2 linked regions of the Blastochloris viridis genome follow. The protein of the gene in region 1 binds, or shares a complex with, the protein of each later gene. Links are inferred from orthologs where the notes say so. Each region holds a gene or a part of one and is shown in the gene's direction. Other genes may lie near its edges.

Region 1 (4,678 bases):
GCCACACAGCCGAAGCCCGTCGAAACCGTTCAGCCCCAGGCTGACGATGACGAGGTCGAAATTGCCCTCCGCGGCGCGGAACAGCGCTTCCTGCGGGTCGGCCTCCACCTCCACGGTCTGCTCGTGCTGCAGCGCCGCGCTGATACGCTCGGCCGCCGACGGCCGGTCCTCGACGATCAACACCCGGCCGCCCACGCCGGTTTCGACCGCGGCCTCGGCGAGCGGATCGGCGAGGCCGATCTCGCGCGAGGTCGCCGCCCGCATCCGGAGTTCGTCGAGCACCAGCTTCAGCCGCACCAGCGAGCGCACCCGCGTCAGCAGCGCCACCTCGTTGACCGGCTTGGTGAGAAAGTCATCGGCGCCGGCCTCCAAACCCTTGATGCGATCGGAGGCCTGGTCGAGCGCCGTGACCATGATCACCGGAACATGGTCGGTCAGCGGGTTCGCCTTCAGGCGACGGCACACCTCGAACCCGTCCATGCCCGGCATCATGACGTCGAGCAACACGATGTCACACTGGGCGCGAGTGCAGATGTCGAGCGCCTCCACCCCCCCGGCCGCGGCCACGACGTCAAAGTACTCGGCGGTCAGCCGTGCCTCGAGCAGCTTGATGTTGGCCGGGACGTCGTCGACGACCAGAACGCGGGCACTCATCGGGAAACTCTCACGCCAACGGGGAAAAATCGGAGCGCTCAGGCGTCTCCGACGAATTGGCGCACGGTTTCGATGAACTTGCCGATCGAGATCGGCTTGGACAGGTAGGCCTCGCAGCCGCCCTCGCGGATGCGCTCCTCGTCGCCCTTCATGGCGAAGGCGGTGACGGCGACCACCGGGATTGACTTGAGCTGGGGGTCGTCCTTGATCCACTTGGTGACGTCGAGCCCGGAGATTTCCGGCAGCTGGATGTCCATCAAGATGAGATCGGGCCGGTGCTGGCGGGCGATGTCGAGCGCATCGATGCCGTTTCGGGTCATCAGCGTCGCATAGCCGTGCGCTTCCAGGAGGTCGTGGAAGAGCTTCATATTGAGCTCGTTGTCCTCGACGATGAGCACGGTTTTCGGCATGATCCTGCTCCGGCCGCAAGGGGGGCGCTCCGGTCGATGTCGGGTCAAGCCGGCAGCGGGAGAGCGTTTCGCGTCATCCTAAGTATCAAGCGTTACGGAAAGGCAAATGGATCCCTTTCGCCGTCGGGCAGATTCGATGGACAGGTCACGGGCCGAGTTCGTCGGCGCCACTGCGCTCGGCGTGGTGGCGAGCGACCCGGAACGACTTGGCCTGTTCCTTGCGTTGAGCGGGATCGGCCCCGAAACCTTGCGCGAATCCGCCGCCCAGCCCGGCTTCCTGCTCGCGGTGCTCGATTTCGTGCTCTCCGACGACGATCTGGTGCGGGTGGTGGCGAAGGCCGCCGACATTGCGCCGACCGCGGTGGCGAGCGCGCGCGACCAGCTGGCCGGGCCGGCGCCGGGCTGAAGCGATGCCTGCCTTCTGCCGCGACTGTCTTGCCGCCGCCCCGGACGGGACGGTGCGGTGCGGGCAGTGCGGCTCGCCCCGCCTCGCCTGTCATCCCGAACTCGACACCCTGGCGATTGCCCACGTCGACTGCGATGCCTTCTACGCCGCGGTGGAAAAGCGCGACAACCCCGCCCTCACCGACCAGCCGGTGATCATCGGTGGCGGTCGCCGCGGCGTGGTCGCCACCGCCTGCTACGTCGCCCGCACCTACGGCGTGAAGTCGGCCATGCCGATGTTCAAGGCGCTCAAGCTGTGCCCGGACGCAGTGGTGATCGGCCCGGACATGGCGAAGTATGCTCGGGTCGGCCGCGAGGTGCGGGCACGCATGCTGGCACTGACGCCGCTGGTCGAGCCGTTGTCGATCGACGAGGCATTTCTCGACCTTCGCGGCACCGAAGCCCTGCACGGCATGACGCCGGCGCGGGTGCTGGCCCGCTTCGCCGCCTCGATTGAGCGCGAGGTCGGCATCACCGTCTCGGTCGGGCTCGCCCCGAACAAGTTCCTGGCCAAGATCGCCTCCGACCTCGACAAGCCGCGCGGCTTCTCGGTGATCGGCGCCGCCGACGCCGCGGCCTTCCTGGCCGACAAGCCGGTGTCGATCATTTGGGGCGTCGGCAAGGTGTCGGCGGAGCGGCTTGCCGCCGATGGCTTGCGCACGGTTGGCGACCTCGCCAGCGCCGACGAGGCCCACCTCGCCCACCGTTATGGCGGCGAGGGCCTGCGGCTCGCCCGCCTCGCCAAAGGCCGCGACGACCGCCCGGTGGTGGCCGAGCACGAAACCAAGAGCATTTCCAACGAGACCACCTTCGACGTCGACCTCGCCGCGCGTGGCGAGCTGGAGCCGGTGCTGTGGCGGCTGTCGGAGAAGGTGGCGCAACGGCTGAAGGCGGCCGGCCTCGCCGGCCACACCGTGACGCTGAAGCTGAAGACCGCCGACTTCCACCTCCGGACCCGCGCCCGCGCGCTGCCCCACCCGACGCGGCTCGCCCGCCGCATCTTCGACGCCGGGCGGGAGCTGCTGGCGCGCGAGACCGACGGCACCCGCTACCGCCTGATCGGCATCGGCGTGTCGAATCTCACCGATATTGCCGAGGCCGACCCGGTCGACCTCGTCGACAGCTCCGGCCCGCGCACCGCCGCCATGGAAGCGGCGGTCGACGCCCTGCGGGCCAAGTTCGGCTCAGGCGCCGTCGAACGCGGCATCGCGTTCGGCCACCGCCGCGGCCGGCGGTGACGGGTGCAGCGAAGACTGGGTGATAAGGTTTGCGGATTACCGGTCCCGTCGCCTCAGCGCGCCGGTCTCGTCGACCCGACGCAGCGCCGCAAGTTCCGCCGCAGTCGGCTCCGGCACCGGGCTCGCTGCCGGCGACACCTTCAGATCCCACCCGGTGGCGGCCCGGACCTCGTCAATGCCGGAGAACGCAAACCAGCCATCAAGCTCGAATTCCTTCGACTCAGGATGCGGCCGCAGAATGCCGAGCGTGGTAATGATCGCCGACGGGCCGCCACCGACGAAGCCCGCGCGACTGCGGGTGTCCGCTCCGTCGAGATAGCCCGGCGAGCTGATGTAGGCGACGCGTTCGGTGAAACGCTTCTTTTCGTGAGCCACCATGATCACCACCCGCTTGGCGCCGCTGGCGATATCGTTGGCGCCGCCGGCCCCGGTCAGTCGGGTCTTCGGCGGGCGGTACTCCTCGCCGATCTCGCTGCCCCAGATACCGGTGGTGTTGACATTGCCGAACTTATCAACCTCGGCGGCGCCGATGATGCCAACGTCGCACCGGCCGGACGCCACGAAGCAGCCAAGCGCATCCAGCGCAGAGGTGAAACTGGTGGCGTTGGTCGAGAGCCGGTTGCACTCGATGCCCCACGGCAGGCCGCCGACGGGGCTTGAGCCATAAACGCCGCCCTCGGTCATCGCCCGAACGTCAGGGGCGTGGCAAGCCTTGGCGAAATAGCCGGCAAGCATCGACAGACCGACGCCGAAGATCGCGAGCTCGCCGTCGCGGATCTCGCGGCCGGTGGCGATCGCCATCATTTCCTGCCGGGTATAGGCGTGGTGGGTGCCGGTCGCGTCGCTCATGCTTCGGCCTCCCTGGCCATCAGATCCGCGACCTCCTCGTCAGGGAGGATCCAGCGGCGGAACGGGTCGAGCAGAAACCCCGTTGCCGTCGCCTCCAGGCGCTTGCGGGTCTCGGCGCCGATCATCTCGAGATAATCGTCGAGGTCGCTCCAGCCCAGCACGTAGTCCCGGAGATAGGCCGCCGTGCCCTCCTCCGTCGCCAACGCGGCGTTCATCGCCTTCATGTGTGCCTCGTCGCAGTCATGGACGCCGGGTGAGGCCTGCGGCCATGCTGCGAACGGCCAGTGCACCACCGCCTCGACCACCATGTCGGGAATGCGCACGAGATTGGGAAACTGACGAATGCAATCCTGATCGACGATGGCGTCCGCGATCAGCACCACGCGCTTGGCTGCCCGCGACAGTTCGAACCGGCTCCATTCAGTGCCGAGCATGATCGCATTGCCGACGGCGTCCGACAGCGTGACGTGGATGGCGGCAAGATCCGGCGTCAGCGGCTTCAGCGCACCGACCTGCCGGCCGGTGAACGGATCGGTGACGAACGGAATCTTGGAATGATGGTCGATGGGATTGAACGCGCTGTAATGCTGGATGTCCGAATGAATGTTCACGGTCGCCGGCACGAACGGCCACCTCAAGGCGCCGCCAAGCAGACGCAGCGGCAGCGACAGGTTGGAATAGTCCTCCAGCGCCAGCCGGCCGCTCTCTACCGCGCGTCGCAAGCCATTGGCGAAGCCAAACACCTCGAGGCCGGAGAATCCGCATTCCGCCCTGGTCACCGCGCCAGCTGCCGCCAGCAGATTGAGCTGTTGGGTGTTGCAATGGAAGATGGCGTGAAGATCTCGGCGGCCCTGGCGCAGCAACTCACGACCGAACACGATGGCATCCGAGCCCACCGGCAGCGCCGCGCCACTGGCATATTCCATGCCGTCCCATGTGTACCGGCGCACAGCCTCGGCGAGGGAGATCAGCTTCAACGCCACGATCGGAACCTGAGGGTCGGCAGGGAAGCCAATGTCGGCGTGAAGAAGAGCGCCAGCAGCCTGCCGAATGCACCCGCCGCGAGCAGACACAGTGACGCCC
Region 2 (4,326 bases), 1.1 Mb from region 1 along the record:
CGGGTTTTTCCCCGGCCACAAGTCGGCGCGACCCGCGCAGGGGTCATTTGCCCGCACGCCGGCGCGTTTCGACTCGCAGACGGCCGCTGCTTCCTGGGATCGTGTGCGCTCGCGCCTGAAGTCGACGCTGGGCGAGGAGGTTTATACGAGCTGGTTCGCCTGCATGCAGCTCGACGCCGTGGCGGGCGAGGGCGTGCAGCTGTCGGTGCCGACCCGGTTTCTGAAGAGCTGGATCCAGACCCATTATGCCGAGCCGCTCGACACTTTTTGGCGCGAGGAGGTGCCGACCCTCAAGCAGGTCGACCTCGTGGTGCGCTCGGCGGTGGCCCGCATGCCGCTCCGTCCGGTCGGCGAGCAGGCCGCAGCGCCGAAGGCGACGGCTGCCGCCGCCGTTGCGCCGAGGCCGCGCACGGCCGTGCCGTTTGCCGCCGAGGCGCCGATGGCGAGCGTCGACGGGCTGCCGGCCTCGCCGCTCGACCCGCGGCTGAATTTCGATACCTTCGTGGTCGGCCGCTCCAACACCCTGGCACACGCCGCCGCACGGGAGATCTCCGAGTGCCGCGCCGGCGAGAGCACCCGCTTCAACCCGCTCTACGTCCATTCCGCCGTCGGGCTCGGCAAAACCCACCTGCTGCAGGCGATTGCGTGGCAGGCCAGCCGGCTCGGCCGCCGCGTGCTCTACCTCACCGCCGAGAAGTTCATGTTCGGCTTCGTCGCGGCGCTGAAGAATCAGACCGCGCTGGCGTTCAAGGAGGCGCTGCGCGGCATCGACCTTTTGATCATCGACGATCTGCAGTTCCTGCAAGGCAAGTCGGTGCAGCAGGAGTTCTGTCACACTCTCAATGCCTTGATCGATTCGGGCCGTCCGGTGGTGATCGCCGCCGACCGTCCGCCGGCGGAACTTGAGAGCCTGGACGAGCGGGTGCGCTCGCGCCTCGCCGGCGGCCTGCCGGTCGAGATCGGGCCGCTCGAGGAGGAGCTGCGCCGCTCGATCCTCGCCGCCCGCATCGGCCAGATCCGCGCCAAGCACCCGGGCTTCGAGGTGCCGGACGAGGTGGTCGGCTACGTCGCGGCCCAGGTCACTGCCAATGGCCGCGACCTCGACGGTGCCCTGAACCGGCTGCTCGCCCACAACACGCTGACCAGCTGCGCGGTGACGCTGGAGATGGCCGAGCACGCCATCCGCGATCTGGTGCGCAGCCCCGATAACACCAAACGGGTGCGGATCGAGGACATCATCCGCATCGTCGCCGAGCATTCCGGCATCACCAAGCAGGATGTCCTGTCCTCGCGCCGCACCGCCAATGTGGTGCTGCCGCGTCAGGTCGCGATGTACCTTGCCAAGACCCTGACGCTGCGCTCGCTGCCGGAAATCGGCCGGAGGTTCGGCGGCCGCGATCACACCACGGTGCTGCACGCCGTACGCAAGATCGAGGGCAAGACCAAGACCGATCGCGGCTTTGCCGAAGAGGTCGAGCTTCTCAAACGCCGAATTCTCGAATAAACACGTCAGTCCGGCGCGGAAGCGGGCTGAAGCGCGGCGGGCCTGCCCGAGGCGCAATGGCCTGCGCTCCGGTTCGGCGTTTGCCGAAACTGTCGGGCGTTTCGCTGACGCGGCGACGGATGTATTTGCTGGATTGTCTGCCGTGCGGTTGCGTGTCGCCGGCCTTCGAGGTGTCTTCATGCGTACCGTTGTTGAGCGCGCTGACCTCGCAAAATCGCTCGGCCACGTCCACCGGGTGGTGGAGCGGCGCAATACCATTCCGATTCTCGGCAATGTGCTGCTGCGTGCCGACGGCGCCCGGCTCGAGATGAAGGCCACCGACCTCGACCTCGAGGTGGTCGAATCGATTGCCGCCGACGTCAAGGTGGCCGGCGCCACCACCGTGCCGGCGCACATGTTCTACGACATCGTGCGCAAGCTGCCGGAGGGCGCCGAGATCTCGCTCGAGGCGGACGCTGAAAAGGGCACGCTGGTGATCCGTGCCGGTCGCGCCCGCTTCCAGTTGCAGACGCTGCCGGAGTCCGACTTCCCCGACCTCACCGCCGGCGAGTTCGGCCACCGCTTCGCGCTCAGCGCCGCCGAGCTCAAGCGCCTGGTCGACAAGACCCAGTTCGCGATCTCGACCGAGGAGACGCGCTACTATCTCAACGGCATCTACCTCCACACCGTGCCGGGTGCGGACGTCGAGTTGCTGCGCGCGGTCGCCACCGACGGCCACCGCCTCGCCCAGATCGAGCTGCCGGCGCCGGCCGGCGCGGTCGGCATGCCGGGCGTGATCGTGCCGCGCAAGACCGTGGCCGAGGTGCAGCGCCTGATGGAGGATGGCTCGGCCGAGGTGGTGGTGGAACTCTCCACCGCCAAGATCCGCTTTGCCTTCGGCGACATCGTGCTGACCTCCAAGCTGATCGACGGCACCTTTCCCGATTATGTGCGGGTGATCCCGGTCGCCAACGACAAGACCCTGGTAGTCGACAAGGCCGATTTTGCTGCGGCGATCGACCGGGTGTCGACGGTGTCGAGCGAACGCGGCCGCGCCGTCAAGCTGGCGCTGTCGGAGGGCAAGCTGGTGCTGACGGTGGTGAACCCCGACTCCGGCTCTGCCACCGAGGAGATCGAGGCCGAATACGCCGCCGATCCGCTCGAGATCGGCTTCAACTCGCGTTATCTGCTGGAGATCACTGGCCAGCTCGAGGGCGACGAGGCCGAGCTGAAACTGGCCGACCCCGGCTCGCCGACCCTGGTGCGCGACAAGGGCAGCCAGGGCGCGCTCTATGTGCTGATGCCGATGCGGGTGTGAGCGGGCGAGGTCGGCGGGATTCGGGCCGGCGCAGGGTCGGCAGATGATGACCTCGGTCGAGGCTCCGCCCGATTGCCGCCCCGCCGCGCGGGTGCGGCGGCTGGCGCTGGTGAATTTCCGCTCCTGGCGCCACGTGGTGATCGAGCCCGGCGCGGCCTCGGTGGTGCTGGTCGGCGCCAATGGTGCCGGCAAGACCAACATTCTCGAAGCGATCTCCTTCCTCGCCCCCGGCCGCGGCCTGCGCCGCGCCACGCTGGAGGAGGTGGCGCGGGTCGGCGACGGCTTGTCCGGCGATGGACCGCCCGGCGACGGATCTTCGGGCGATGGATCCTTGGGCGAAGGATCCTGGGCGGTGTCCGCCGAGATCGACGGACAGGTCGGGCCGGCGCTGCTCGGCACCGGCATTGCGCCGCGCGGCGCGGGCGGGCCGCCCACCGTCCGGGAGTGCCGCATCGACCGCGCCCCGGTCGGCTCGGCGGCGGCGTTCGCCGAGCATCTCGCGATCGCCTGGCTGATCCCGCAGATGGACCAGCTGTTCACCGGGCCGGCCGCCGAGCGGCGGCGCTTTCTCGACCGCATGGTGCTGGCGGTCGATCCCACCCATGGCGGGCGCATCAACGCGCTGGAGCGGGCGCTGCGCTCGCGCAACCGTCTCCTGGAGCAGGGCACGGCTGACACGCGCTGGCTCGACGCGGTTGAGCACGAGGTCGCCGAGGTGGCGGTGGCGGTGGCGGCGGCGCGGGCCGAGACGGTGCGCCGGCTGGTCGGCGAGATCGCCGCGACGCGCGCGGCGTCCGGGCCGTTTCCGTGGGCCGGCATTGCCGTCGACGGCTGGCTGGAGGCGGAGGTCGGCGGCACCCCGGCGCTGGCGCTGGAGGATCGCTACCGCGCCCGCCTCGCCGACGCCCGTGCGCGCGACCGCGCCGCCGGTCGCACGTTGGAGGGGCCGCACCGCTCCGACCTCATCGTCATCTACGGTCCCAAGGGCGTGCCGGCGGCGAGCGCCTCGACCGGCGAGCAGAAGGCGCTGCTGGTCGGGCTGGTGCTGGCGCAGGTGCGGCTGGTCGGGGCGATGACCGGCCTCTTGCCGGTGCTGCTGCTCGACGAGATCGCCGCCCATTTCGATCCCGACCGCCGGGCCGCGCTTCACCGCGCGCTGGCCGATCTCGGCGTGCAGGCGTGGATGACCGGCACCGACGCTGCGGCGTTCGCGGCGGTGGGGGCGGAGACGGTGCAGTTCCGGGTCGAGCCGGGGGCAATCGAGCCGATCGGCTGACGAACCGCCAAAAGAAACGAGCCGCCGGACCAAGGTGTCCGGCGGCTCGACGTGGCGCCCTCCCGACCGGCGGTACCCTGCAAGAAGGGCCGCCGGGCGGCTCGTTGAACGTGACGCTGCCCACGCGCCGCGGCGATGGGCAGATGCGGATGGCCGTGGCGAACCGATGGCCCTCGGAAAACCGCATCGGCGGGCGGCACGGCGGCGGGTGCCGCCGCTGTGCCGTTGTCGTTACTCGGCGGCGATCGC

The links. Proteins that work in one complex are often made in the same cells at the same time.
Region 2: the proteins of BVIR_RS07735 (region 1) and dnaN are in contact, whole or in part, in a solved structure (PDB 1OK7), measured with the Escherichia coli proteins. The link is inferred for Blastochloris viridis from one-to-one orthologs.

Annotation. Positions count from the first base shown.
Region 1 is NZ_CP012946.1:1,737,506-1,742,183, reverse strand. What follows is about bases 709-3,610. They hold BVIR_RS07735 (DNA polymerase IV), read left to right. Parts: upstream 709-1,474; coding sequence 1,475-2,746; downstream 2,747-3,610. Other genes in these bases: BVIR_RS07725 (CoA transferase subunit A), read right to left, coding at 3,592-3,610; BVIR_RS07730 (CoA-transferase subunit beta), read right to left, coding at 2,783-3,595; BVIR_RS07740 (DUF3572 domain-containing protein), read left to right, coding at 1,201-1,470; BVIR_RS07745 (response regulator), read right to left, coding at 709-1,064. In the rest of the region: BVIR_RS07750 (PleD family two-component system response regulator), read right to left, coding at 1-654; more of BVIR_RS07745, read right to left, coding at 693-708; more of BVIR_RS07725, read right to left, coding at 3,611-4,578; BVIR_RS17025 (hypothetical protein), read right to left, coding at 4,569-4,678. UniProt on the Escherichia coli protein: Poorly processive, error-prone DNA polymerase involved in translesion repair and untargeted mutagenesis. Copies undamaged DNA at stalled replication forks, which arise in vivo from mismatched or misaligned primer ends.
Region 2 is NZ_CP012946.1:600,150-604,475, forward strand. The notes cover bases 817-3,741. They hold dnaN (DNA polymerase III subunit beta), read left to right. Parts: upstream 817-1,682; coding sequence 1,683-2,801; downstream 2,802-3,741. Other genes in these bases: dnaA (chromosomal replication initiator protein DnaA), read left to right, coding at 817-1,504; BVIR_RS02740 (DNA replication/repair protein RecF), read left to right, coding at 2,845-3,741. Outside these bases: more of dnaA, read left to right, coding at 1-816; more of BVIR_RS02740, read left to right, coding at 3,742-4,077; hemA (5-aminolevulinate synthase), read right to left, coding at 4,309-4,326. UniProt on the Escherichia coli protein: Confers DNA tethering and processivity to DNA polymerases and other proteins. Acts as a clamp, forming a ring around DNA (a reaction catalyzed by the clamp-loading complex) which diffuses in an ATP-independent manner freely and bidirectionally along dsDNA.